DNA from 2 places in the Shewanella zhangzhouensis genome. Region 1 is predicted to be linked to the other one. Evidence: predicted binding sites of a transcription regulator. Region 1 holds the regulator's gene; the other holds the start of a gene.
The links. The regulator MetJ, encoded in region 1, represses methionine synthesis genes. The targets are predictions, from matches to a motif close to TAGACGTCTAGACGTCTA.
Positions count from the first base shown of each region.

Region 2: the regulator MetJ is predicted to act here: its motif matches at 1,538-1,555, upstream of msrA (peptide-methionine (S)-S-oxide reductase MsrA).

Region 1 is NZ_CP080414.1:3,935,418-3,938,834, reverse strand. It holds gene K0H63_RS17355 (conjugal transfer protein TraF) at 8-1,201, shown strand; gene K0H63_RS17350 (sulfite exporter TauE/SafE family protein) at 1,220-1,957, opposite strand; gene metJ (met regulon transcriptional regulator MetJ) at 2,022-2,336, opposite strand; gene metB (cystathionine gamma-synthase) at 2,551-3,417, shown strand, end outside.
Region 2 is NZ_CP080414.1:2,134,093-2,137,509, forward strand. It holds gene pgm (phosphoglucomutase (alpha-D-glucose-1,6-bisphosphate-dependent)) at 1-952, shown strand, start outside; gene msrA (peptide-methionine (S)-S-oxide reductase MsrA) at 1,032-1,526, opposite strand; gene astE (succinylglutamate desuccinylase) at 1,781-2,827, shown strand; gene K0H63_RS09200 (thiamine pyrophosphate-dependent dehydrogenase E1 component subunit alpha) at 2,980-3,417, shown strand, end outside.

The sequences.
Region 1 (3,417 bases):
GAACAGGATGAAGATGAAACTCATCGCCGCCTCGTTGGGGCTGATACTCTGTCCGTACAGCTTTGCTGCCCAGGATGTATTTGAAGCCCGAAGTGACGCCCTGGGCGGCACGGGTGTGGCGTCAGCCAGTTTGGAGGCGGCCCCCTGGATGAACCCGGCGCTCCTGTCTTTGCCCGGTTACACCGAAGGGGACTTTGGGCTGCTTATTCCCGTGCTTGGGGCCGAGGTCTCTGACCAGGATAATATGACAGACAAGTTCGATACCCTCGAAGATAATTATGACGGCCTGGATGCGGCAATCGACAGAGGGGATGTGGATGCCATCGACAGCTTTCGCCAAGCCCTGCTGGGTGATTTACGGGGGCTGGATGGCAATACCGCTTATGCCTCTGCCGGCATAGGATTCAGTTTTGCCATGCCCACCAAAGGGATTAGCTGGGGTGTGTATTACCGCAGTTACCTCGATGGCATTGCCGTGGCGGATATCAGCGATGCCGACATCCAGCTTTTGGAAGCCCTGGACCCACAAGCACCCCCTGCGCTGGAGGATTTAACTTCCCAGGGACGGGTGATTGCTGGTGCCTCGTCTGAGCTGGCGCTTTCGGTCAGCTTGCCGTTATCCATAGTCAATATGCCCGTGACCGTGGGCCTGACCCCCAAACTGCAGCGGCTCGACAGTTTTAATTATGCCGTCAGCGCCAACAATTTCGATGCCGGTGATTTCGACAGCGACGACTATCGCAACGATGACACGGGCTTTAACCTGGATGCCGGTATTGCCTTGATGCCGATGGAAGGACTGACCCTGGGGCTGGTGGGCCGCAACCTGATTGAGCGTGAGCTGGATACCATAGAGTCAGAAGGGGTCAGTGCAACCTACAGGGCAGGGCCCATGGTCACCTTTGGCGCCGCGTTTCAAACCGGCAATTGGCAGCTGAGTTCAGATCTGGACTTGATGGACAACGAGAAATTTGTGGGTCTTGAGGGCACCAAATATTGGCGTTTGGGCGCTGAATGGCATGCACTGGACTGGTTGTCGCTGCGGGTGGGTTACCGTCAGGATCTCAATAATATGACGGCCGATCTCTATTCGTTTGGTACCGGCTTTCAGATAGGTTCAGGATTCAAGCTGGATCTGGCCGGTATGTGGGGAGATAACGACACCCTGGGCGCAGTGCTGCAAAGCTCCTATCACTTTTAAAGCAGCACCTTCGCCGCATTAGCTGGCCAGCAATACCACAAGCGACTTGGTCGCCAGCACCAGTGCACTGATTGAGCAAAGAACCAGGGTAGCGACTCTGGTTTTTTGTTTATCGACCCGCCCAAGGAGCCGACCCGCCACCCAGTAGCCGCAAAATACCGCGGGTAACAGTATGACTGACCATTGGAGCTGCGCCACAGTAACCAATCCGGCAAAGGCCAGGATACTCAAGGCTATCAATGAGCTGAAGATAAAAAATGCCGACAGGGCCGCGCGGAATTTATTGGGGTCTTTACCGGCCAGCAGAATCGCCATCGGTGGGCCGCCAATGGCGGCTATGGTGCCAAAGACACCGGACACAGTGCCGGCGATAAACAGGGTCAGGCGATTGATGGGAGCGCTGATTTTCATCAGGCTCAGCATCACGGCCAGCGCTACAATCACGGCAATGGCGAGTCCCAGTATGGATTGTGGGGCCATCAGCAGCAGGCTGGCACCCAGAATACCCCCAGGAATGCGTCCAAGCAGGGCATATTGCAGACCGGCAAACTCCAGAGCGCTGCGTTCCCTGAGCAAAGTGAGTAGGGCAATGGAGAAGCCCATCAGAATAACGGGCACGGGCACCAGTTCGGGTTCAACCAGATACAGCAGTGGGCTGGCAACCACGGCAAGACCAAAGCCAATCAGGCTTTGGATAAGGGCACCACTGAAGATAATCAGCAGGGCAAGGACCAGGGTGATGAGGTCGGGAAACATCAAAAGCGACTCCAGAAACGACACAAGGACCCATTCGGGTCCTTGTGATATACAGCTGGGAGAGTTATTCCATGTCTTCCCATTCGATGCCCATCTCATCCATCAGTTTTTTCGCCTCTGATGGGATGGAGTCGGGTTTGTCCTTGGACAGATCATCGTCGTTTGGCAGTGGCTGGCCGGTGTAAGCATGCAAAAAAGCTTCACACAGCAGTTCACTGTTGGTGGCGTGACGAAGGTTGTTCACCTGGCGACGGGTACGTTCGTCAGTGAGGATCTTCAACACTTTTAAAGGAATAGACACGGTGATCTTTTTCACTTGCTCATTCTTTTTGCCGTGCTCAGCATAGGGGCTGATGTAATCGCCATTCCACTCAGTCATTGACTCACCTGTTTATTCCAAAATTCGCAGGAGATTTTAAACCCTTACAAACTACAGTCAAATTATTGCTGCGAAATCACCCTAAACATCAACAGATTTTCTTACGTTTAGACGTCTAAACGTCTTGATGCCTATTGACCTGTTGCCGGTGCTTAGGTAAATTTAGCCATCCAGACATCTTTATTTCCGTGCAGTAACATCGGAGGAGTACAAAATGACACAGCGCAAAGCAGCCACCATAGCGGTGCGTCAGGGCATAGAGAGCGACACCCAGCACGGTGCCGTGGTTCCTCCCATCTATTTATCGACCAATTATTCCTTCGATGGCCACAAGAATCCGCGCAAATTCGACTACAGCCGCTCCGGTAACCCAACCCGCTGTATTCTGGGCGAGGCGTTGGCCGAGCTGGAACAGGGTGCGACTGGCGTTATAACGTGCACCGGCATGGCCGCCATTACCCTGGTGACCAGCCTTCTGGGGCCGGACGATCTTCTGGTCGTGCCCCATGATTGTTACGGTGGCAGCTATCGCCTCTTTACCAACCTTGCCAAAAAAGGGGCCTTTAAGCTGGCCGTGGTCGACCAGACCGACGATGCTGCGCTGGCGGCCGTGATTGCCCAAAAGCCGCGCATGGTATGGCTCGAAACCCCATCCAATCCGCTGCTGCGGGTGGTGGATATTCAGGCCATCAGTGCTGCCAGCCACAAAGTTGGTGCACTGGTGGTGGTGGACAACACCTTCCTGTCGCCCATTTTGCAGCAGCCACTGCTTTTGGGCGCCGATATAGTGATTCACTCCACTACCAAGTACATCAATGGCCACAGCGATGTGGTGGGCGGCGCCGTGATTGCCAAAGATGCCGAACTGGGCGAGACCCTGCACTGGTGGTCCAACACCCTGGGCCTTACCGGCAGTGCCTTTGACAGTTATCTCACCCTGCGTGGTATCCGTACCCTGGGCGTACGGGTGCGCGAGCATCAATCCAATGCCCAGCGCATAGTGGAAGTGCTGAAAAACAGCCCCCAGGTGAGCAAGGTGTATTACCCGGGCCTTGCGGACCACCCTGGCCATGAGATAGCC
Region 2 (3,417 bases), 1.8 Mb from region 1:
TGACCCTCTGGGTGGCAGCGGCATCCATTACTGGCGCCCTATCGCAGAGCACTATGGTCTTGATATCAAGTTGGTAAATGACGCAATAGATCCAACCTTCGGTTTTATGCCATTGGATAAAGACGGCAAAATCCGCATGGACTGCTCATCACCCTATGCCATGGCCGGGCTTCTGGTGCACAAGGATAAGTTTGATATCTGTGTGGGTAACGACCCGGATTATGACCGCCACGGTATTGTCTGCCCGGGCTCTGGCCTGATGGATCCGAACCATTATCTGGCGGTGGCTATCGATTATCTGCTGGGCCACAGGCCACTCTGGGCCAAGACCCTGTCGGTGGGTAAAACCCTGGTGTCCAGCGCCTTGATAGACAAGGTCTGCACGGCTCATGGGGTGCCTCTGATGGAAGTGCCCGTGGGCTTTAAGTGGTTTGTTGATGGCCTTGCCGATGGCAGTGTGTGTTTTGGCGGTGAAGAAAGTGCCGGGGCGGCGTTCCTTAAACTGGATGGCAGCACCTGGTGTACCGACAAAGACGGCTTTATTTTGGCCCTGCTGGCGGCTGAGATCCTGGCTGTTACCGGTAAAACTCCGGCAGAGCGCTATGAAGAGCTGGTCGCCGAACATGGTCGCAGCTTCTATAAGCGTATCGACAGCCCACTTAACCCCAAAATGAAAGCCAAGTTTGGGGCTCTGAATGCTGAAACCCTGGGCGCCATCTCTGTCGCAGGCGATACCATTACCGCCGTGTTGACCAAGGCACCCGGCAATGGGGCCGCCATTGGTGGCATCAAGGTGTGCACAGATAAAGGCTGGTTCGCCGCGCGTCCATCCGGTACTGAGCCCTTGTTTAAGCTCTATGCCGAAAGCTTTGTCAGCGACGCGCATCTTGGCGAGCTAATTACTGACGCCCAGAATTTGCTGGGAACGGCACTCAAGGCCATCAAGCTGTAAAAGACCACCGCTAAGCCATATTAAAAAACGCGCCTTTGGGCGCGTTTTTTGTTGGATAAGTATTTTGTCGTTTGCTGTATCAATATTCGATATGGCAGCTTGGCAGGTTGTTTTTATCCAGATAATTCTGGTGATACTCTTCGGCTACATGGAAGGTTTGCAGTGGTACTATCTCGGTCACTATATGGCGGGTACCCCAGCGGCCTGAGCGGGCGAGGGCGAGTTTGGAGGCTTCGGCCTGTTCTTTTTGCACCTTGTCGTGGAAAAAGATGGTACTGCGGTACTGGGTCCCTATGTCGCCACCCTGTTGGTTAAGACTAGTAGGGTTATGGTTTTTCCAAAACACCTGCAGCAAATCGTCAAAGCTTACCTGGCCTGGGTCAAATTCCACCTGCACGACTTCGGCATGGCCTGTGATGCCTTTTTTTACCTCTTCATAGCGGGAATATTTGTCGTTACCGCCCATGTAACCGCAGGTGGCGTTGATCACGCCCGGGATCTGCCGGAAAAAATACTCTACACCCCAAAAGCAGCCGGCGCCAAAGGTGGCAAATGATGAACTGGATTGTGACATGGAAACCTCTATGGATGTCTGGACGGCTAAATTGTGATGAAATTGGTTCAGAAAAGCAATAGGGCCTCACACCTTTGTCTGCTCCATCGGCAACTCCATGAGTAAATGGTTGAGAATGAGCGCAAATAGCTGTGATAGTATTGGCACAAAACGCTGCGAGGCTAAAGGAATGCCTGCCAAAGGCGTGGCTCAGGCCCACAGGCAGTTCATCGCAATAGCCCAACGCAAGAAAGCCTCAGAGAAAGGAGACCCAAGTGCTTAACCTACTGCAAGGCTGCAAAGACTTTTTGCATCTTACCCTGTCCAATCCTGAACACTTAGACCCCATTCCCCCACAGCTGATGTACGGACATACCCAGGTGAGTCTCTGGGATACAGGTGCGCTGGTGTTTGAGCCTGCCGATGGCAACAGTCAAAAAGATATCGTGCTTTCAAGTGGGGTGCACGGCAATGAAACGGCGCCCATAGAGCTTTGCAACGGCCTTATTCAGGATCTGCTGGAAGGGCGGCTGCAGGTAAAAGAGCGGGTATTGTTCCTTATTGGTAACCCCGCTGCCATCAACAATGGCACCCGTATCGTAGATGAAAACATGAACCGGCTTTTTAGCGGTGAACACAGCCGTGGACCTGGACTCAGTAACCCCGAGCGGATACGTGCTAAAAAGCTTGAAGCCTATGTCACCCGTTTCTTTAAAGAAGGTGCAGAAAAGGGAGAGGGCAGGCAGCGCATTCATTACGATCTGCACACCGCCATCCGTGGCTCCAGGCATGAAAAGTTTGCCATCTACCCCTACCGCCCTGGCCGTGCCTTCAGCGGAGAGCAAATCATGTTCCTGGCGGCGAGTGGTGTGGATACCGTGCTCTTCCACCACGAACCGACCACCACCTTCAGTTATTTCTCATCTGAGTTGTTCCGCGCCGATGCCTTTACCATTGAACTGGGCAAGGTATATCCCATGGGACAGAACGACATGAGCAAGTTCGCCAATACCCGGGAAATGTTTAAGCGCCTTATCTGTGGTGAGCCGCTGGAGCTTGCACCTTTTGATGAAACTCAGGTGAACCTCTATCAGGTCTGCCGGGTCATTAATAAGGAAGCCGATGACTTTGAATTTACCTTCAGCACCGATGTGGAGAACTTTACTTCTTTCCCACGCGGGCACGTAATAGCACGTCAGGGTGGCAAGGATATTTTTGTCGAGCAGGAAGCCGAGGCGGTGGTGTTCCCCAACGCCAAGGTGCCCGTTGGCCAGCGCACCGTGATCATGCTGGTTCCCGCGGTGAACCCTCGCGTGGAATAAGGCTGTAAAGCAATTAATACATTCAAACGGGGGAAACTTGTCCCCCGTCATAGTGTAATGATTGTCAGGTAGTTTACGTTAACGTAATGTTCATCCCGCGTTTTACATACAGGTCTGCCGTGGGTGGGCCTCAATGATAACAAGAGCAGAATATGAGCAACGCATCAACAAACCAAGAGACAGTGCACAAAGTCTCCTTCCTCGACAGGGAGTCGCTGCACATCCCCATTCTCAAGATCCTTCAGGCGGACGGTACTCCCTACGAGGAAGCCGTTCTGCCGCAAATCGATGAAGCCCTCGCCAAGCGCATTTACGACGCCTGCGTGTTTACCCGTGTGCTGGATGAGCGCATGCTGGGTGCGCAGCGCCAGGGCCGTATCAGTTTTTACATGACCTGTACCGGTGAAGAAGCGGCCATTCTCGGCAGCGCCGCGGCCCTGGATGACAAAGACGTTATCCTGGCCCAATACCGTGAGCACGCCGCCCTGCGTTATCGCGGTTTTACCACCGAGCAGTTTATGAACCAGATGTTCAGCAACGAAAAAGACCTCGGTAAAGGCCGCCAGATGCCCATCCACTACGGCACGGCC